2 regions of the Shewanella sp. 10N.286.51.B7 genome follow, and region 2 is predicted to be linked to the other one. Evidence: riboswitches for the same ligand, from Rfam matches in the RefSeq annotation. Region 2 holds a riboswitch; the other holds the start of a gene.
The links. A riboswitch is a leader RNA that binds a small molecule or an ion and turns the genes downstream of it on or off. The one in region 2 is predicted to bind lysine.

Region 1: it holds a riboswitch for lysine, as region 2 does, so the genes downstream of both, BCU84_RS14625 (Na+/H+ antiporter NhaC family protein) here and lysC (lysine-sensitive aspartokinase 3) in region 2, are expected to answer to the same signal.

The regions. Positions count from the first base shown of each region.
Region 1 is NZ_MCUF01000052.1:10,060-21,352, forward strand. Features, by position in the region: gene BCU84_RS14610 (H-NS family nucleoid-associated regulatory protein) at 1-280, opposite strand, end outside; gene BCU84_RS14615 (electron transfer flavoprotein subunit beta/FixA family protein) at 728-1,477, shown strand; gene BCU84_RS14620 (FAD-binding protein) at 1,480-2,403, shown strand; lysine riboswitch at 3,329-3,549, shown strand; gene BCU84_RS14625 (Na+/H+ antiporter NhaC family protein) at 3,626-5,182, shown strand; gene BCU84_RS14630 (M3 family metallopeptidase) at 5,263-7,407, opposite strand; gene BCU84_RS14635 (thymidine kinase) at 7,735-8,313, shown strand; gene BCU84_RS14640 (TIGR04141 family sporadically distributed protein) at 9,810-11,293, shown strand, end outside.
Region 2 is NZ_MCUF01000018.1:39,962-51,254, reverse strand. Features, by position in the region: gene BCU84_RS02805 (dicarboxylate/amino acid:cation symporter) at 158-1,402, shown strand; gene BCU84_RS02800 (thioredoxin family protein) at 1,547-2,302, shown strand; gene BCU84_RS02795 (class 1 fructose-bisphosphatase) at 2,395-3,387, opposite strand; gene BCU84_RS21085 (hypothetical protein) at 3,386-3,520, shown strand; gene BCU84_RS02790 (S9 family peptidase) at 3,626-5,902, shown strand; gene arcA (two-component system response regulator ArcA) at 6,187-6,903, opposite strand; gene BCU84_RS02780 (DUF3293 domain-containing protein) at 7,586-8,020, shown strand; lysine riboswitch at 8,526-8,702, shown strand; gene lysC (lysine-sensitive aspartokinase 3) at 8,844-10,193, shown strand; gene BCU84_RS02770 (succinylglutamate desuccinylase/aspartoacylase family protein) at 10,215-11,293, shown strand, end outside.

The DNA.
Region 1 (11,293 bases), on a different contig from region 2:
ATTTAGCCGGACGAGGGGCACGCTTTTTAGGTGCTGGCTTAGCAGTAATTTCGCCTAAGTCTTCAATTGATAAACCACTGTTTTCAATTTGAGCTAATATTTCGGCTATACGTTCATTACGTTCAGCATTCGCTTCTAATTCAGCTTTTTCGTCTTCTTCTCTTTCAGTGATAATCTTTTCTAACTTAACTGAAAGTTCACGTAAATCTTCTAGTGATAACTCTTTTACAGCAGCTTTAAAACGACGACCATGTGTTAAAATTTCTAAAAAGTCACTCATATCAATGTGCATCCTAATGATTTTAATTAATAAGTATCTCAAGTAATTCTGTGGCTATTAAATAATACTTACCAAAACTCTAGATTGTTTAATTGTTATCAAACGAGAGTGTAAATTGATTTGACTATTTAAAATGTTAAAACAAAATAATAGTAGAAAAACACGGTTACTTGAATCGCCTTTAATAATAGAAACTAAATTTGATTGGATCAAATAAAAAATCCTTAAATGAACAAATTTTAAATAAAAAAACGCAAATACCCCGCCTGATAAATAAATAAATGCTTAATACAACTTATTTATACCGACCAAGTTAACAAAAAAAGATATAAACAAGTGTTTGACTTTGGTTGACGTTAACGTTAACAGGACGTAAAGTTGTGCCATATTGCATTGGTGATAGCCAATGTGCCATCCACATACATTGAAGGTGTAGAAGGAAATCCCATGAAAGTATTGGTGCCTGTAAAGCGCGTAGTCGATGCCAATGTGAAAGTCAGAGTAAAGGCTGATAACACAAATGTTGATACTGCTAATTTAAAAATGGCGTTAAACCCATTTTGTGAAATTGCTGTTGAAGAAGCAGTTCGATTAAAAGAAGCGGGAAGTGCGACTGAAGTCGTGGTGGTGAGTATTGGAGCTAAAGCTGTGCAAGAACAGCTACGTACCTCTATGGCACTTGGTGCTGATCGCGCTATTCATGTGCAAACGGATGAAGAGCTAGTGCCTTTATCAATTGCTAAAATTCTTAAAGCGGTGCAAGAAAAAGAACAAGCAGATTTAGTGATTTTTGGTAAGCAATCTATCGATGGCGACAACAACCAAACTGGCCAAATGCTTGCTGCATTAACCCAAATGCCTCAAGCCACGTTTGCATCAGAACTTAAATTGAGTGCAGACGGCGCAGAAGTAACACGTGAAGTCGATGGCGGTTTACAGACCCTTAAAATGCCATTACCAGCGGTTGTGACAGCTGATTTACGTTTAAATGAACCTCGTTACGCTTCACTGCCTAATATTATGAAGGCGAAGCGTAAGCCGCTTGAGACGCTTTCGATTGATGATTTAGGTGTTAGCTTAAAAGCACACCAAACTATTGTTAAAGTGACGCCTCCTGCTGAACGTCAAGCTGGCATCATGGTGAGTTCAGTAGCTGAGCTAGTTGAAAAGTTAAAAAATGAAGCGAAGGTGATCTAATTATGGCCATTTTAGTATTAGCAGAGCACGACAATGCAAGTTTAAAATTAGACACAGCAAAAGTAGTTAGCGCTGCGACAGCCATTGGCGGTGATGTTCATGTATTAGTGGCTGGCAGTGCATGTGCTGCAGCTGTTACTGCTGCGCAAGCATTAACTGGCGTCAGTAAGGTTTTAGTGGCTGATGCAGCTGCATATGAAGCACAAATGGCTGAAAATTTATCTGAACTCGTGCTTAAGCTTGCTGGCGATTACGACTACGTCGTGGCCGCTGCGACAAGTGTTGGTAAAGATACTTTACCTCGCGTGGCTGCGTTATTGGACGTCGCACAAATTTCAGAAGTGATTGAAGTTGTTAGTGCAGACACATTTGTTCGTCCTATCTATGCTGGCTCTGCTTTAGCAACAGTACAAAGTTTAGATGACAAGAAAGTGTTAACTGTGCGCACGAGTGCATTTGATGCAGTGGGCAACGAAGGCACTGCAGAAGCTGTGGCGGTAGATTTTGTCGCCGAAGCTAAGACTGTGTTTGTATCGCAAACATTGACTGAATCAGAGCGTCCTGAGTTAGGTAGCGCTGGTGTGATTGTTTCTGGTGGCCGTGGTATGGGCAGTGGAGAGAATTTTGCCATTCTTGAAGCGCTTGCTGACAAAATGACCGCTGCTGTCGGTGCATCACGTGCTGCAGTAGACGCAGGTTTTGTACCGAATGATTTACAAGTGGGTCAAACAGGTAAAATTGTTGCGCCTGACTTATATATCGCTGTGGGTATTTCTGGTGCGATTCAGCATTTAGCGGGCATGAAAGATTCAAAAGTGATTGTCGCGATTAACAAAGATCCTGAAGCGCCTATATTCCAAGTCGCAGACTATGGTCTTGAAGCTGATTTGTTTGATGCGATTCCAGAACTTACTAATTTATTATAATCAGTATTTTACCTATTATTTATAGGCTGGTTTAAACAGTAAGTTTTATGCATTTTAGGAAGGTTTTTGTCATATTGGCAAAAACCTTTTTTGTTTTATAGCCAGTAAAATCGCCATGCGTGGCAGTAAACTCAAGTTAGACAAGAGTAAATTAGTCAGTAGCTACATTTTTGTTTTAGATTAGTCATTTCAGCCTTAGATATTTATTACCGTTGTGAATAACCCAGCCATTGATTTGTTTTTATTTGCATATTTATTCATTTTTACAAGTTTATATGGCTTTTAAAGTCTTAATAATTAAACTCAATAATTAAGGTATTAATAATTAAGCCTTTAGCCTAAATATCTCGGTTCGGCCTATATTGATAATGCATAATCTGATGCTTTAACTTTTTAAAGGGAGTGACCTGTTAGGTGAAACACAATCATAAACTAATGGGGGGATTAGTTTATGATTGTTATTCAATAGCAATACTTTCAAGGCATTTACTTATTGATTATGACTTGTCACGCATCTATACAGACAGACACACAGACACACAGACACACAGACACACAGACACACACATACACACACGCAAGCACTGTCTAGCGTTAAATAGCATCATAAATTAAGTTTGAGTATTAAGTCCGTTGATTTTATCAAACAAAAATTATCTCGCAGAGCAGTACAGCTTAATCAGGTCTGAAAATAGTATTACCCCTCCTATTTGGTCAAACATCCCTTGAAATGGTGATATTGATGGATAAAACAACGCTTGCTAATAAATCGTTACACCCTTGATAAGCCGCTGTGGCGTTTTTTGATTGTGATGTTATTTCTCACAAGATAAGCTACTTTTATCTGGCAATTAACCTCGCGCTTATGTTTGTATAGTGACGTGTATCGGCAGAGAGCTTCAAATAAGGCTCTCACTGTGCTGAATACATAAGTAGAGGCGCATCAAATATCAGTAAGTTTACGTTGGGTGATACCAATAACTTAAACGGAAAGGATTTGGTGCCGAAGCGAACTGGTTATATCAAAACCGTTTGCTGGGGCAGTTTCCGAAAGGGGCTGCACTGTCATAGTAATTTTTATCCGTGAGGATAAAACAATGGATATCGATGTTGATATCGATATTACTGTGGAGTGCTACTGAAAAGATCCTTGTCTTCGCTTTCTGCGTTGTCTTGCCTTATCAGTTATCCTCCATTCGTACTCAACGAAGAAATTATAAAAATGATGATAACAAGTTACGCCGATTCGGCACTTTCGCTTTTGCCTCCTGTTGTGGCAATTATTCTTGCAGTGGTCACACGTAAAGTGCTTCTTTCACTTGGCTTAGGTATTCTTGCCGGTGTGGTGCTTTTAAGCGACTTTTCAATAGGTACTGCAGCAAGTCACCTCTTTAGCACTGTAACCAGTCTAGTATGGGATGATGGCGCGCTAAACGCGTGGAATTTACAGATCATCGGCTTCTTAGTGGTACTTGGGATGATCACCGCGTTAATCACAGTCAGTGGTTCAGCTCGCGCTTTTGCCGATTGGGCACATCAACGTATTCGTAATAAGCGTGATGCCAAACTGATGACGATGTTCTTAGGTTGTGTGGTGTTTATTGATGACTACTTCAACAGCATTGTTGTTGGCTCAATCGCACGTCCTATTACCGACCGTTATCATATTTCTCGCGCTAAGTTAGCCTATTTGCTCGATTCAACAGCTGCGCCAGTTTGTGTTATCTCACCCGTTTCTAGCTGGGGTGCATATATCATCGCATTAATCGGCGGTATTTTAACGGCACATGGCTTTGCTGACACTGGACACCTAAGCGTCTTTTTACAAATGGTGCCGATGAATTTCTACGCCACTTTCGCTTTATTGCTATTACTTTGTGTGGCTATCTTTGGCTTAGATATTGGCCCAATGCGTCAACATGAACGTAATGCGCAAAAAGGCGAATTGTTTGACGAAAGCAAAGGCTTACCACCAGGTGCAACGGCTGATTTACCAGAAGCGGATACGGGTAAAATTCTAGGTCTATTCCTACCAATTTTTGTTTTGGTGGCAGCGACGATTTACTTTATGGTTGCAACTGGTGCGGATGCACTAGCAAGTGAAGACCTAAAGTTTAGCGTACTAGGTGCTTTTGAAAACACTGAAGTGAGTGAGTCATTATTTTACGGGTCACTTGTGGGCTTAGTTGTGACGGTACTACTGACAATTCAACAAAAAATCAATGCTAGCATGATGTTTACTGGCCTTAAGGTCGGCGCGAAATCAATGCTACCCGCTATCTACATCTTGTTATTTGCTTGGACCATCGCATCAGTGATTGGTGAGCTTGAAACAGGTAAGTACATGGCAAGCCTTGCTACTGGTAATATCCCGTTTGCATTATTACCTGCAGTATTATTCTTGCTTGCTGGTTTAACCGCTTTCTCAACCGGCACAAGCTGGGGAACGTTCGGTATCATGTTGCCAATCGCTGCTGATATGGCGATGGGCAGTGACAGCACAATGATGTTACCAATGTTAGCCGCAGTATTATCTGGTGCAGTATTCGGTGACCATTGTTCACCAATCTCGGATACCACCATCTTGTCGTCAACGGGTGCGAGCTGTCATCACTTAGACCACGTAATGACGCAATTACCGTATGCCTTGATTGTCGCTGTTATCAGTATTGTCGGTTACACAGTGCTTGGTTTTACTGGCTCTGTAGCAATGGGCTTTATTACTTGTTCAGTGTTATTTGTACTGGCAGTATTAGGGCTTAAAATAGCAACTAAGTAACGACTGGTTTTTATTTTCAAATATAAAAAATGCCACTCAATAGAGTGGCATTTTTGTATTTACTGTATACGTTAGGCTAATTAATTTAAGCCGCGACGCTCAAGTAACCCTTCAGTGGTTGGGGCTTGGCCTCTAAAGTTTTGATACGCTTCCATTGGTGGTACGCTGTTGCCCACTTCACGAATCGTTTTTCTAAACTTCATGCCTATTTCGCGATTTAAACCACCTTGAGTTTGCACGTAAGCAAAAGCATCAGCGGCAAGAATTTCACTCCACATATAAGCGTAATAACTTGCTGAGTAACCGCCAGGGAATGCATGCGCAAAGTAGGTTGAGCGGTAACGTGGCGGCACTGCAGGCAAATCAACGCCGTGTTTTTTCAATGCATTGGCTTCGAATTGCTCAACGTTCTGTAAAGGAGCATCAGCGTCCAGTGCATGCCATTCTAGGTCAAGCAGAGCTGCAGACATATACTCTAACGTATCGAAGCCTTGGTTAAAGCTTCGTGACGCTAATAGTTTTTGCAGCAAGTCATCAGGGATAGGTTTACCCGTATCATAATGCTTGGCGTAATTAGCAAGTACTTTGGGATGTGCGGCCCAGTCTTCCTCAAAGGTTGACGGGAATTCTACAAAGTCACGTGAAACAGAAGTTCCAGCTAGTGAAGGGTATTTCACTTTTGAGAACATACCATGAGTACCGTGGCCCATTTCATGGAACATAGTCGTGGCTTCATCGTAGCTCACAAACGTTGGCTGGCCTTCAGGCGCCTTTTTAATGTTCATCACGTTTACGACGACAGGCTTTTGATTTAATAGCTCTGACTGGCCAACAAAAGAGCTCATCCATGCGCCGCCACGTTTGCCTTCACGGGCAAAGTAATCAGCGTAGAAGATAGCCATGCTTGACCCGTCTTCATCAAACATCTCGTAAGCTTTTACATCAGGATGATAAACAGGTAAGTCTGGGCGCGGCTTAAGCGTTACGCCGTAAAGCTCTTGTAAGGTAAAGAAAACCCCATCTTCAAGTACGCGATTAAATTCAAAGTAAGGCTTGATTGATGCTGAATCTAAGTCAAATTTTTCTTTACGCACTAGCTCAGCGTAATAAGCCCAGTCCCATGGCGCTAGAGTAAAGTCGCCGCCGGTTTTGTTAATCATCGCTTGAATGTCTGCAGCTTCTTTTTGGGTATTTTCAACGACCGCAGGCACCATAGAGCCGAACATGTCATAGACCGCTTCAGGTGTTTTTGCCATTTGCGGCGCCAAGCGGTAGTCAGACCAAGTGTCGAAACCTAATAGTTTGGCTTTTTTAGCCCGAAGCTGTGCTAAACGTGCCACTAATGAAGCCGTTTCATTTTCGCCTGTTAAGCCACGGTTAGCAGATGCTTCCCATACTTGCTGACGTAATGCTCGATTATCTAACTGCGCCAATACTGGCTGACGAGTGGTATTGGTGATGTTAAGTAAGTATTGGCCGTCAAATCCCGCAGCTGCGGCATCCGCTTTTGCTGCAGCGATTGCTGATGTTGATAAGCCTGCAAGTTGACCCTCATCGTCCACAGTTACAGCAATTTCTTTACTTAGTCTTAATAGCCTTTGAGCAAATTCATTGGTGAGGGTTGATTGCTCTTCATTTAACTCACGGATTTGCTGCTTTTCTGCTTCAGTTAGTTTCGCACCCGCCAGTACAAAACGCTGATGATAGACTTCAACTAAACGGACTTCTTCATCAGTCAGCGACATGGTCAAGCGGTTATCGTAAATGGTTTGAATACGGGCAAACAGCTCAGGGTTCAGGTTGATGTTATCTGAGTGGGCAGCCATTTTAGGCGCCATAATACCTTGTACTTTACGCAGCTCTGGGTTGCTATTTGAACCTGTAAGGTTATAGAAAATACTCGAGGTACGGGTTAGTAAAGCGCCACTTTTTTCCATTGCTGCAATGGTATTCTCAAACGTGGCGGCTGCAGGGTTAGCGGCAATATCCAAAATTTGTTGGTAATGCTGCGCCATACCGAGTTCAAGGGCTGGCAGATAATGCTCATCTTTAAGCTGGCTAAAGTCAGGTGCCTGATACTGTAAAACACTGGCTTGTAATAGTGGATTCTGTTGCACTGCAGCCTCTTGTGTTGCTGTTTCAATTGAGTTGTTTGAATTGTTGTAACTGCAACCGCCTAAAGCGAGGGTAGTAGCAATGGCTACTGCGACAATTGTTTTATGCATCGACTTTCTACTTCCTTAATTATAATTGTTTATGCAATTTATCAATTGTTTCTTAATCGTATATGAAGAATGTTGGGTTTTGTGATGCCTGTAATTGTTATGGACTTAACAGCGCGTAAAACTGTGATCTAATTTATTGCAGAATGTAAATTTTGTTAATGTATGCGAGGTTTACGGTTGTCACGCCTTACTTGCTAATTGTTATAGCCTCAGTAATTTGCCAGCAAACCTGTTAACAGCTTCACGCTATTAAATCTGTAATCGGCTTATTTAAAAGTCGATTCGATGATAGAATAACGGCGATTATAACAATAAGGATCTTCTGTTTTGGCACAACTCTATTTCTATTATTCGGCTATGAATGCTGGCAAATCAACATCACTTCTACAATCATCTTATAACTACCGTGAACGCGGAATGAATACGCTAGTCATGACAGCGTCAATCGATGATCGTTATGGTGTGGGAAAAGTCGCCTCAAGAATAGGGATTGAAACTGAAGCGCAAGTTTTTGGCGCTGAAGATAACTTATCTAAGATGATTGAAACTGAGCTTGAAACCCAAAAGCTGCATTGTATTTTAATTGATGAATCGCAGTTTTTAAGTAAAGAACAAGTGAAGCAATTAACTCACGTGGTGGATAATTTAGATATTCCAGTACTGTGTTATGGCCTTAAAACTGATTTCCAGGGCGAGCTGTTTAGTGGCAGCCAATACCTATTAGCATGGGCTGATAAATTGGTTGAGTTAAAAACCATTTGTCATTGTGGCCGTAAAGCCAACATGGTGGTGCGTCTTGATGGCAATGGCAAACCAATGCGTGAAGGCGAGCAAGTGGCGATTGGTGGCAACGAAAGCTATGAGTCAGTATGTCGTAAGCATTTCCGTGAGTTCATTTGGGATTAATACTGTTGATAACAGTATTTGATGAAATGAGAAGTTAAAACCCATTTTTGCAAACAAAAACGGGTTAGGAGTAACACATTCCTGCCCCAAAACTTGTTAGCAGCTTTAGTTAGCTAATGATTTCTAGATTTGAATAGAATCAAAATCAAAGTCGTGGCGCTTCGCCCACACCAGACTAAAAGGGAGTGAACTGCGACTCCCTCTTAGAACACCCCGCAGCTCCGGCGAAATTTAAACAGCAAAATTTCCAACGGAGAATCAATCCAGCTTTAAACTTCGTTTGATGCTAACTTCTGACTTATTCGAAAATGCTAACGCTTCCGATAGTGCATCCCTGCACCGACGAAAGCTAGCCTGACGTCCTGTCAGGCTCACGCTATTTTCTTCAACGTCCTCAATTCAAATGGAGTCTTTTAAATGCAAGATCTACTAGCTTTAGCTCTTTAAATTATCACCAATGTAGTCAAATCGAAGAGACAATAAACCCAGTGTAGATACGTTCAAGACCTTCGAAAACATGGATGTTTTCGCAGAGCCCACAGGGATGTGTTTACGGCGTGTCTTGGATGTATCTGCACAAAAGCCTGCGGCAGGCAATGGATTAAATTGAAGTAATGGTCTGCTGTAACTGAGCCAATATAAATGAAGTTATCGTAAAACGTTTTTGCCCGAAAACTTGTTTCAAATTTTGAAATTATCGTTTAAAAAATCAAAGTCGTGGCGCTTCGCCCACACCAGACTAAAAGGGAGTGAACTGCGACTCCCTCTTAGAACACCCCGCAGCTCCGGCGAAATTTAAACAGCAAAATTTCCAACGGAGAATCATCCAGCTTTTAACTTCGTTTGATGCTAACTTCTGACTTATTCGAAAGTGCTAGCGCTTCCTATGGTGCATCCCTGCACCTCGAAAGCTAGCCTGACGTCCTGTCAGCCTCACGCTATTTTCTTCAACGTCCTCAACTCAAATTGAGTCTTTTAAATGCAAGATCTACTAGCTTTAGCTCTTTAAATTATCACCAATGCAGTCAAATCGAAGAGACAATAAACCCAGTGTAGATACGTTCAAGACCTTCCAAAACATGGATGTTTTGGCAGAGCTTACATGGACGTACTCGCAGCGTCTCGCAGTTGTATCTGCACATAAGCCTGCGGCAGGCAATGGATTAGATTGAAGTAGTGATATAAGACAACCTTGCCAATAAAAACTAATAAAAAATTCTCGGGTTTACCAATCAAACAATCCTATATCATTGAAAAGTTAGCGTTTTGGCTTAAAAGAAGTTTACATAACGCCCCAGATAATTATCAGTTATCTCAATTCTCGGTTTTATCCAGTATTTAGTCGATTGATTTAAATTTTGATGGCTGTTAAGTTATTAAAACTATTAATAAATTAAGCTGAAAAGTGATTGAGTGTTGGTAAGTAGCCTAGGGGTGTTTATCGGAATTCTCGCTAATAAGCTGTTAGTTTTTCAAAATGGTGCCGAGAAGGATTTATGGCAAAAAAAATCAAAGTAAGAAAAGAGAAATTATCCATTTACTTAATGAGAGATGGTTATAGTATTGATTCAGACGTGATTAAACTGGAGAACGCTAAACCTCCAATTGAAATGGACTTGCCTGAAACGGAATTTTCTCGGCTATATATAAAAAAGCAACCACCTAAAAGTGCACCTCCGTGGTCTAAATTATTCACTTCAGAGAATCAAGTAGATATTTCTGAATTTGGTATGTCCTCAAGTGTAGGCGCTGTTTTTGTTGTAAGTGTTTCTGGCGCGACTTTTATACTATCTTTTGGTACGGGCTTTCACCTTTTAAAATCAGAAGCTATAGAAAGAGATTTTGGGTTAAAAGTTACATTAAACTCAGTCGACCCAGATAAATTAAGAAGTTTAGATAAAGCCAGCTACGACCATAACCCTTTAAACTCTAGAACTCAAAGTACTATTGATGTCGATATATTTAATCTTCATTTAGATTCTGAAATGGAAATGCTTTATGCAGTAACTGGAACGTCTTTAGTTGAAGAATTCGGAAGTAACGTAACAGGCCGTGATGCTCTTACAATTGCAGTCGAAACTGAGTTGTCAGATATCCCTAAAATATTATTAAAAGCAATCAATAAGTATCGTTCCAAACTTCCTGCAAAATTTAGTTGGGTAGAAAACATTAATCGGGTTAGGGATTTTGATGAGATTGAACTACTTGATATGGAGTTAGAGCAATATTTAGATAATAAAGTTTATGATCACTTTTGGCTAGGTGAACCTGAAATTGTCGACTGGGAAAGCCAAGTTGGATACTCGTTTGATATGTACCAAAAAACACTTCGACATGTAACTCTGTCGTTTGATGATTTTATCAACTACTTAAATGGTATTTCTCCTACGATTGATATCATGAAGAGTAATATGGTTCACGTAAATAATAGTGAATATCAATCAGTAAAAAGCTGGCCTGTTTACAGGTGTTTATATGCTGAAATTACTTTTGGTTCAGATAATTACATATTGAGAAATGGTGTATGGTATAAAATAAATCGTGATTTTGTATCCGCAGTTGATGATTACCTTAGCGACCTTGATGTTCACCCTTTTAAGTTCCCTGTTTATTCTCATGATGACGAAGGTGATTACAATGAGCATGTCTCTAAAACTGAAAACGGCTTTTGTCTGATGGATAAGAAAAATATTCAAATAGGTGGAGTTTACGATAAATTAGAGCATTGTGATCTGATTAGAAATGGGAACGAATTTGTTCATGTGAAGCTTTATCGTAGTTCAAGTACATTAAGTCATTTATTTTCACAAGGGTTTGTGGCAGCTGAGGCGTTTATTAAAGATATAGATTATAGAGAAAAATTAAATCCGAAATTGCCTAATTCGATTAAACTACAAAACCCACAACTTAGACCAAACCCGAATGATTACAATGTGGTTTATGGCATTGCTACTAAAAAAACTATACCTAAAGAATTACC
Region 2 (11,293 bases):
AGTTTAATTCCTTATAACAACTTATTGATCTCTAACATTGAATTATGTTGCATCTTGTTTCAGTATCCTTGTCGTTAAAAATAATTAAAACAAATTTTATCGTCGTTTTTAGGTGTTTTCTTTCTGAAGTCGGCTTGAACTAGGAATACAGAAAATTATGACCAAATCATTATCGACTCGAATTTTTATCGGGTTATTCTTAGGGGTACTACTGGGTAGTATCGTTCAATTTGCGCTAAATGATGTGGCGTTCTTTTCGGGGACATTAGTCGAAGTCGCTTCTGGCATTGGTAAAATGTTCGTCAATATGATCATGATGCTAGTGGTGCCGCTAGTATTTGTCAGTATTGTTTGCGGCGTGTGTGAACTACAAGACCTAAAAAGCTTCGGCCGTCTTGGTGGCAAAACGTTTGGCTTTTACATTATTAATACCCTAGTGGCGATTACGGCTGCTTTTGCGGTAGCAATGTTAATCGAGCCAGGTAAAGGCGTTGATATGTCTAGTGCTGGTGGTGTGGATATTACCGCCACTGAACTGCCTAATTTGATGACCTTGATTGTCAATATCGTACCGAATAACCCGTTCTCTGCATTTACGTCAGGCAATATGCTGCAAGTCATTTTCATGGCGCTATTGCTAGGCGGTGTGATCAAGTCATTAGGTGAAGTTGCTAAAGGCGCAGTGAAGGGCTTTCAAACCGCTAACGTCATTATGATGCGTTTGATATCAGTGGTGATGAACCTTGCCCCTATCGGTGTATTTGCATTGATGTTCAAGCTTGGTGCGACGTTAGAGCCTGAAATCTTCTTCAGCGTGGTGCAATATTTATTGTTAATTCTTGGTCTGTTATTACTGTGGATTTTTGTGGTTTATCCATATGCAGTAAGTTTCTTTACTCAAGTAACAGCGAAACAATTCCGCGAAAAAACCCGCGAACAAATCTTGTTCTCGCTATCAACTGCGAGTTCAAATGCAACAATTCCAGTCACCATGCGTACCTTAACTGATAAGTTAGGTGTTAACCGCGCAGTTGCTGGTTTTGGTGTGCCACTGGGCGCGACGATGAACATGGGCGGTGTATCAATTTACATCACTATTGCAATCTTCTTTGTTGCCAATGCTTTTGGTATGCCTATTAGTGGCGATCAAATTCCAGCCTTATTGTTCAGTGTTTTCTTATTGTCAGTGGGTGCAGGTGGTGTGCCTGGTGGTGGTATGGTGATGATTGGTGTGCTTATTCACCAAATGGGATTACCAGTTGAAGCGTTTGCTATTGTCGCTGCGTTAGACCGTATCATCGATATGGTGCTGACGTCATGTAACGTTGTTGGTGATACCGCTGTATTAACCATTGTCGACCAAACTGAAAAACCGCACCAGATTGAAGCTGAAAAAGCTTAAGTTTGATTGAGTCTTTTGGGGCTCAACGAACGGTTAACCCTATGCTTAACCGTTCGTTGAACATGGGGTTAACAAAAGGTCTGCATTTGCAGACCTTTTTTGTATATGCTTAGTTAACTATCATAAAAATAAAGGGAAGGTTGCGTGAAATTAGGGATTGGATTTATTTTAATACCATTAATGTTATTGATGGGATGTCAGTCAACGACGCATCATGGTGAAGCCCTGCCACAATATACGTTTATTGCTCATGATAATGATATGGAGCGAGTAGCATCGGCGCAGTCTACAGCTCGAGCAAATGGTAAATTGTTACTGGTGGTGATGGGCGCACAGTGGTGCCATGACAGCCGTGGTCTTGCTGCTAAGTTTTCGACAAATCAAATGCAAACCATACTATCCGATCGCTTTGAAACTGTGTTTGTTGATGTGGGTTACTTTGATGACTTACATTATTTACCTCAAAAATATGCCTATCCTGCCTACTTTGGCACGCCGACAGTGATGGTGATTAACCCTGAAACCAGTCAACTTCTCAATGAGGTAAACTTATCTAAATGGCAAAGTGCTGACAGTGTTCCTATGGATGATTATCTAACGTTCTTTTCAAGTATTGGTAGCCAACCTGTCGCGCCATTACATAGCTCTGCGGAAATTGATCAATTTACCGAAAAAAATGTGGCGAAAATGAAGCAGGGCTTTGATCATTTAAGACCGATTTGGGCTGCGGTGCGAGAGGGGAGTGTAGATAAGTCGGATGAGTTGCAAGCTGTCGCCACTGAAGTGTGGCAATTTCGCACGCAATTACAAAAGGATATTGTCGCAATGAAACTAAAGTTAGCCGAAGATCCTGCAGCAAAATTGAATTTGCCCGATTATGCTCTTTTTAGCTGGCAGTAATAACCGGGCCTAACACTCGAAATAAAAAAAACCGCCAACTGGCGGTTTTTTAGTTAAACCTCACTTAAAAGATGAGGTTTAAAATAAGCAGCTTAGCTGATTTCAGGTTCACTACTGTAATCAAGACCGTGATAGCTTAAGCAAGTTTCAACTTCGTTAGCTGATCCTAAAATTACCGCTACACGTTGGTGAATGGCTTCTGGTTCAATATCTAAGATGTCACCATAACCAGTTGAGGCTTTACCACCGGCTTGTTCTACTAATAATGCCATTGGGTTAGCTTCATACATCAAACGTAGCTTATACGGCTTCTCAGGGTTCTTGTTATCGGTTGGATACATAAAGATACCACCACGACATAACACGCGATGTACATCACCCACCATGGCTGCAATCCAGCGCATATTGAAAGACTTCTCACGAGTGCCAATTTTACCTAGCAACAAATCGCTAATGTAAGTTTGCATTGGCGCTTCCCAAAAACGTTGGTTTGACATATTGATGGCAAACTCAGCAGTATCTTGGCTGATGCTAACACTCGGATCTGTTAGCAAGAATTCGTTTGTATCAGGGTCTAGAGTATAAAGTTGAGTGCCATTACCTGTTGTTAATGCCATCATGGTTGATGGGCCATATAGAACATAACCAGCAGCAACTTGCTGACGACCATTTTGTAAAAAGCTGTTTTCAGTTAACTCACCAGCTTGTGCTGGTAGTACTGAGAAAATAGTGCCTACCAAAGAGTTAATATCAATGTTTGAAGAGCCATCTAATGGATCAAAACAAACCAAGTATTCACCTTGCTTATTCACTTCAACCACATAGTCTTCTTCTTCTGATGCTAGACCACGCACATTACCTTCGGCTTTGAGTGCATCTTTGAGCATATCGTTGGTGATAACGTCGAGTTTCTTCTGTGTTTCGCCTTGGACATTCTCTTGTTCAGTTGCACCTAAAACGCCTGCTAGTGCGCCATGGCGAACGGCTTGGCTAATTTCTTTTGAACAGTCAGCTAAGCTCAAAATTAATTGTGAAAGAGATTCTGATACAGCTTGTTTTGTAAGGGTTTGTGTCAAAGTTTGCATGCTTGTTCCTAAGACAGTAGAGGTTAAGGTCGGTAACCAGTGGTTAATGTTCTATTTTATTGCCACAGATAATACCTTAGTTCGGGTGACATTACAGCGTGAAAAAGATGAGCAATATATGACTTCGGACTGATTTGTTATAAACTCACGCAAAATGCCTACTTTAGGTTGGTATTTGGTTAAATTAAAAATAATAACAATAAGAAATTTACACCATCATTTTTTGTAAGGAATGACCATGATGACGAAATGGAAATCTACAGCACTTTCAGTGTTATCCGTAATTCCGCTAGTAATGACTAGTTCTCTTTTCTCGACCTACGTATTGGCCTCAACAATGAATATGACAGGTAATAACACTCCGCTTACTATTGAACGAATTCATGCTTCGCCAGCCTTAGCTGGTGCAAGCCCTAGAGGACTGAAGTTGTCTCCAGATGGTAGATTGGTGACATACCTTGCAAGTCGTGAAGATAATCAACACTTCTACGATTTATGGCAAATGGACATTGCAACGGCAAAGCGCAGCATTTTACTCAATGCCGATAAATTAGCTTCGGGTGAATTGTCTGATGAAGAAAAAGCACGCCGTGAGCGCCAACGTATTTATGGTCAAGGGATCATGGAGTACTTCTGGGCTGATGACAGCGAAGCGTTATTGATCCCAGCTGCTGGCACTTTATATTATTTTACCATTGCTGATAACAAAGCGGTGGAGCTTGATACTGGCGAAGGTTTCGTTACTGATGCGCGACTATCGCCAAAAGGTAAGTATGTATCTTTTGTGCGAGAGCAAAACATTTATGTACTAGAACTCGCTAGCTCAAAACTGACTCAGTTGACCTTTGATGGCAAAGGTCCGATTAAAAATGGTATGGCAGAATTTGTCGCCCAGGAAGAAATGGGCCGTATGACAGGTTATTGGTGGTCGCCAGACGAGTCATCTATCGCGTTTACTCGTATTGATGAGTCAGGCGTTGAATTAGTCACGCGTAATGAAATTTATGCAGATGGGATTAAACTCACCGAGCAGCGTTACCCATATGCGGGTAAAACAAACGTTGAAATAGAGTTAGGCGTGATTACGCTTGCCAAAGAAGGAAAAGAGCAACAAGTTTCATGGATCGATTTAGGTAAAGACAAAGATATTTATTTGCCGCGAGTCAAATGGCTACCTGATAGTCAGCATTTATCATTTCAGTGGCAAAGCCGCGATCAGCAAGCGCTTGATTTACGCATTGTGGATGTTAAAAGCAATAACCTTGCAAAAACGGTAGTGGCTGAACGAAGCGAAGCATGGGTTAACCTCAATGATGATTTACAGTTTTTAAAACAGCAAAAGTCATTCATTTGGGCCTCGGAGCGAGATGGTTTTAATCACCTTTATTTATTCGATGTAAATGGCAAAGTATTAAAGCAATTAACCCAAGGTAACTGGGCGGTTGATGCGCTTGAGTTAGTTGATGAAAAAGCAGCATGGGTTTATTTCTCTGGTCGTAAAGATTCTGTAGTTGAACGTCATTTATACCGAGTGCCATTAGCTGGTGGCGAGATCGAAAAAATCTCCAGCCGTAACGGCATGCATTCTGCGGTATTTGCAGATAATAAACCTGTTTACTTAGATTACTTTAATAGCCTAAGTCAGCCGCCACAAGTGAGCTTACACGATGAAAAAGGTAAGCAATTAGCTTGGGTTGAGCAAAATGAAGTTAATCAGTCACACCCTTTGTATGACTTTGCGGGTCTTTGGCAAATGCCTGAGTTTGGAGAGCTAAAAGCTGAAGATGGCCAAGCACTGCAATATCGTTTATTTAAACCTGTACCTTTTGATGACAGTAAGAAATACCCTGTTGTTGTTCGCGTTTATGGCGGTCCACATGCGCAATTAGTGGTGAATAGTTGGAGCGAAGCGGATTATTTTACTCAGTATCTACTGCAACAAGGTTTTGCGGTATTTCAATTAGATAATCGTGGCTCTGCGCACCGCGGTACTGAGTTTGAATATGTTATTTACCAAAACATGGGCGATGCAGAAGTCGAAGATCAGAAAGTGGGCGTAGATCATTTACGTAGTCTGCCTTATATCGATGGAAACAATATTGCGATTTATGGTCATAGCTATGGCGGTTACATGGCATTGATGGCGCAATTTAAAGCACCTGATTATTTTAAGGCTGCAATATCTGGCGCACCGGTCACAGATTGGCGTTTATATGATACGCATTACACAGAACGTTACATGGGTCATCCTGAAAGAAATCAAACAGGTTATGATGCCAGTAGTGTTTTACCTTATGTGAAAAATTATCAATCAGGATTGATGATGTATCACGGCATGGCTGACGATAATGTGTTGTTTGAAAACAGCACTCGCGTTTATAAAGCCTTGCAGGATGAAGGTAAATTATTTCAGATGATGGATTATCCAGGTTCGAAACATTCAATGCGTGGTGAAAAAGTTAGAAATCACCTTTATAAGTCATTGGCTGCTTTCTTGGAAAATGAGTTGAAGTAATGACGGTAGCGGTACTAATAGCCCTCAATGTGATAGCGGGGGCTTTGTGTTTAATGAGCTTAATTGAATTGTTTAAAGACAAAAGGCGTAAATAATTCGATCAGTTAAACTACATTCATAAGAAGTAACGTCTCGGTATTTAAAGCGTAGCTTACCCCTTCGTTTCGAGATTGAGCTTTAGCCAAAGAATATTCGTAATATAGTTTGTCCGTTAAGCTGAATTACAGCCAATAAAAAAGCCAAGTCATCGACTTGGCTTTTTTTATTTCCGCAATAAGCGAAAATTAATCTTCTAAGTTACCGCAAAAACGATAGCCTTCACCGTGGATAGTCGCGATGATTTCTGGCGTATCAGGTAAGCTTTCGAAATGCTTACGGATGCGACGAATGGTTACGTCAACAGTACGGTCATGTGGCTTAAGCTCACGGCCAGTCATCTTCATTAACAAGTCAGCACGAGTTAAGATTTTGCCTGGGTTTTCTACAAAGTGAAGCATCGCGCGGAATTCACTGCGTGGAAGCTTATAAGATTCACCTTGTGGGCTTACTAAAGAACGGCTGTTGATTTCTAAGCTCCAACCATTGAAGCGGTAGAATTCTACAGAACCTTTTTCTTCGATTTCTGCACCAGCACTATTAACGCGAGTTAATAAGTTGCGAGCACGGATAGTTAATTCACGTGGGTTGAATGGCTTAGTGATGTAGTCATCAGCGCCAATTTCAAGACCAAGAATTTTGTCAACTTCGTTGTCACGACCAGTTAAGAAGATAAGGCCGATATTGTTAATTTCACGAAGCTCACGAGCTAACAATAAACCGTTTTTACCAGGAAGATTGATATCCATAACAACAAGATTAATCTTATTATCCTGCATGGCTTTATGCATTTCTGCGCCATCGTTTGCTTCAGTTACTACATACCCTTCTGCTTCAAAAATACTACGCAGTGTATTACGGGTTACAGCTTCATCTTCAACAATAAGAATGTGTGGGTTTTGCATGTTATTTACCTAAATTAAAAACAATTGATTCTAGTCATGTTGCACTAGGGCGTTGGCGTGTTTATTAATGAAACGCCGATAATTTATAAATTTCACGATAGGTGTTTATCTATGTCTGCCCTGAACAAAACACGCTTCATGACTAGCTACATTATATACACTCAGCTTAATACATTATTAAAAGAGACATACGTGACATAAATGTGATCATAAAAAATCCATATTCTCATTGTATGCTGAGTCTTAACTCACTCACAATCAGTCTAAAGATCTATTAAAACAATGATTCGTTACACTATGAGATTAAATTGCTCATAAAAGTTCCTTGGCAATTTAATAATGTTCTATATTTAATGTTATCTAAAAATGTAGAACAAAATGCTCAAGCTTGATTATTTAATGGTGAAAAAATGTACCGATAAATGTAACAGCTTGTGCCACAACTTATAGTTATGTAGCAAAATCTAGCTAGTGGTGATTATTGTACTCGTTTTAGGCATTTGTTAACAAATGAAATGTTAACAAATTTACGCATTAGAATTGTTACAAAATTGAATTTTTTAATAAGCCTTTGATTTTGCTGTTTAATTTAATTATTGTTCTTGTGACTTGCATCACATGGACTATGAGCGTGAATAAGGGTTTGCTACACTTAACTGGGATTAACAGAGAATATTAGATAATGGATAATTTAATTGATAGCCTTTGGCACAAGTATCAAGGAACACAATTTTTACTCACGCAGCGCTTATCTAATGATATTCCTTTCGCCATTGTCACCGCACACAATCCTCTTGGTAGTGTGCTCACTCCTTGCCAAAATCGGTTATTAGACCGTCGTTTACAGCGAAAAATTGAACAATATAACAGTCCATATCGTTCACTTATTGGCGCAGCTCCTGATTTATCGCATATGGAAAAAAGCTGGGCAGTCTTTATTGATAAACAGCAGGCGTTAGAATTAGGGCGAGAGTTCAAACAACATGCGATTTATTATGTGAACCAAGGTTTATTGTTTCTAGTGGCTTGCGGAGATGCGCCAGATGATGAAGTGATGATTGGCGACTTTACAACACGTACCCAGCTAGTGAATGAACTACCAGATTTGCACGAGTAATTTTTAGGTATTATTGCTAATTAAGTATTGTTGTTAATTAGGTATTGTTGATTAAGGTGAGATCTCTGCCCAGAAGTCGTTAATGGTATCTTTATGTAGGTTTTATTCTAGCAAGAGCAGATTAAGGTTGAATAACAGCTTCATTCTGAAAGCGGATTGTAGAGCTAACTATTTATCACTTACTGACGGTTCACAATTGCATTGAAAATACGTATTCATTGGCGAGGTATATAAACCCTTTTAAGACATCATTGAGCAGTAATCGCTATTTTTGTTATTGCAGATGTATAATATTTGCTTCAACTATCCATTAGATTGTTTTTTGTATTCTTCTTTATTGCTGTAATTTAAGTATTTATCTTATCAATTCCTTCAAAAAAGCTCTCCTGTTTGATTAAGCATTTAAATGTCGTATTTTCAGTATTCTGTTATTTAGTAACTTTATTACAAGTCTGAATTGACTTAGATGGTCATTTATTGGTATTTTTCACTTTCTTCCATTGGGAGAAACAGAAGAGGAGCGTTAGCTAGGTAGTGAGTCTGAGGAAAACCTATTCCGATGATGACTTATGAGGGAGATTAGCGCCGAGATATTCGAAGTGATTGGTTTAACTTCATATCGGTCGATTAGGCTGAATCCTAACGATTGTCACCTATTAATTGGTGGAGAGCTTCTGGTGAAAAGATTGCTGTTTCCCTTCTCTAAGGGTGCGTTATCACTGCACCAGGCTCTTCGAACGAAGTAAGTTCGGAGCGTAATCATGTTTTTAAATCTTATTGTTCAATCTGTAAATGCTAGTCAGCCTATTGCTGAGGTGCTGTCATGAGTTTAGTTGTTGCTAAATTTGGAGGCACATCGGTTGCCGATTTTTCTGCAATGAATCGCTGTGCAGGTATCATTCTTGCTAATTCTAATACTCGTGTTGTTGTCGTGAGTGCCTCAAGTGGCGTGACTAATTTACTGGTTGAGTTGACTCAAGCCAACGTAAATGACCAACGCCGTATGGCTTTGTTGACTCAAATTGCCCAAGTTCAATATGACATTGTTGATAAGCTAGAGCGCCCACAAGATGTGGCGGCAACAATTGATAAGCTACTCAGTAGAATGTCAGTACTTAGTGATGCGTTAGTGCTAGATAGAAGCAAAGCCATTATTGATGAGTTACTCTCAATGGGTGAGCAATGTTCTTCATTGTTATTTTCAGCAGTTATTCGCCAAAAAGGCACGCCTTCGAGTGCATTTGATGTAAGACAAGTACTGAGAACCGATAGTCACTTTGGCCGTGCAGAGCCACAGATAGAGAGTATTGCTTCTTTAGCCGCTGAACATTTAGCGCCGCTTTTAAATGAACAGGTCATTGTAACTCAAGGGTTTATTGGTGCAGACAGTGAAGGGCACACGACAACATTAGGCCGTGGTGGCAGTGATTATTCAGCAGCTTTATTGGCTGAAGCGCTTAAAGCTGATGCGGTAGAGATTTGGACTGATGTTGCTGGTATTTATACTACTGACCCTCGTTTGGCCCCTAATGCTAGACCGATCCCTGAAATCAGCTTTAATGAAGCCGCTGAAATGGCGACTTTTGGCGCCAAAGTATTGCATCCTGCGACTATTCTTCCTGCTGTTCGTCAAAAAATTCAAGTCTTTGTAGGTTCAAGTAAAGCACCTGAGCAGGGCGGAACCTGGATCCGTCATCAAGTTGAAGAGGTCCCTGTTTTTCGCGCCGTTGCTTTAAGACGTGATCAAACATTACTAAATTTACATAGCTTACAAATGCTACATGCTCAGGGCTTTTTAGCGGAAACCTTCGCAACGCTTGCTAAGCATAAAATCTCTGTTGATTTAATTACCACATCAGAAGTTAATGTCTCGCTGACACTGGATAAAACCGGTTCAGATTCAAGCGGTCAAGGCTTATTAAGTGAGTCGTTATTGCAAGAGTTATCACAGCATTGCCGAGTTAGAGTAGAAGATAATCTCGCTTTAGTCGCGATTATTGGTAATAAAATCGCTTCAACAGCTGGCATATGTAGTCGTGTATTCTCAGTACTAGAAAACCATAATGTTCGCATGATCTGTCAAGGCGCGAGCCCACACAACTTATGTGTGTTAGTGGCTGAATCAGAAGCGGCAGATGTAGTAAATTCATTGCATCAAAATCTATTTGAATAAGTAATGCCAATAAGGTTAAAAATGACAGCATCAACCGGTACTTCTAAAGCACTGACTTCGCAAGTTGAGTTGGGAGAATTGGCCACTGGTCAAGCGCTTACAGCGCCTTTGTTTAGTTTTAAAGGAAGCGATAGCGCTGCGCCTTCTGTGTACATTCAAGCAAATGTTCATGGCGCAGAAGTACAAGGTAATGCGGTTATTTATCAGCTAATGACCTTGCTAGAATCATACACTATTTTAGGTGATATTCGCTGTCTTCCACTTGCTAACCCACTAGGTATAAACCAAAAAAGTGGCGAGTTTACCCTGGGGCGGTTTGACCCGATCACTGGGGTCAATTGGAATCGTGAATATTATGAACATGCTGATATTATTAGCAATATTCCTCAATGGTTTGAACTAAACCAAGGATTATCAGATGCTGAGTTAGTCGTGGCTTTTCGTGAATTATTAACCCGTAGCTGTCAGCAACGTATCGCCAATACTTGGGGCATAAGCACAGGACACCGCCTTGCGGTTAGCTTGCAATCAATGGCCCACGACGCTGATATTGTATTAGATTTACATACTGGTCCGAAATCAGCCAAACATTTATATTGTCCTGAATATGATGTTGAAGCCGCTGGATTCTTCTCTATTCCCTTTTCATTGATAATTCCAAATGAATTTGGCGGTGCGATGGACGAAGCCGCTTTTTATCCATGGTGGCAGCTTCAACAATATTGCGCCACGCAACAACGTCATTTTGATGTACCGGTTGCCGCATTTACCTTAGAACTGGCTAGCCAAGAGCGCATTGATATGGCCGACGCTAAAGAAGATGCGCTAGGAATTTTGGCTTATTTGAGTCACCGAGGTGTGATTGAAGAGAAAGTGCTACCAGCTGAGATGCCGCGCTGGGGCTGTTATTTGAAAGACTACAAAAAGTTTCATGCACCAAAAGCGGGATTAGTAGAATATTGTGCAGAAGTGGGCAAGCCGCTGGCAGCAGGTGAGTCGTTAGTTACCCTATTAAGACTTGATCAATATGGCTCAGAACAAGCGTTAACGTCAGTGAGTTTACCTTGTGATTGCGTGCCTGTTTTGCACTTTGCTTCGGC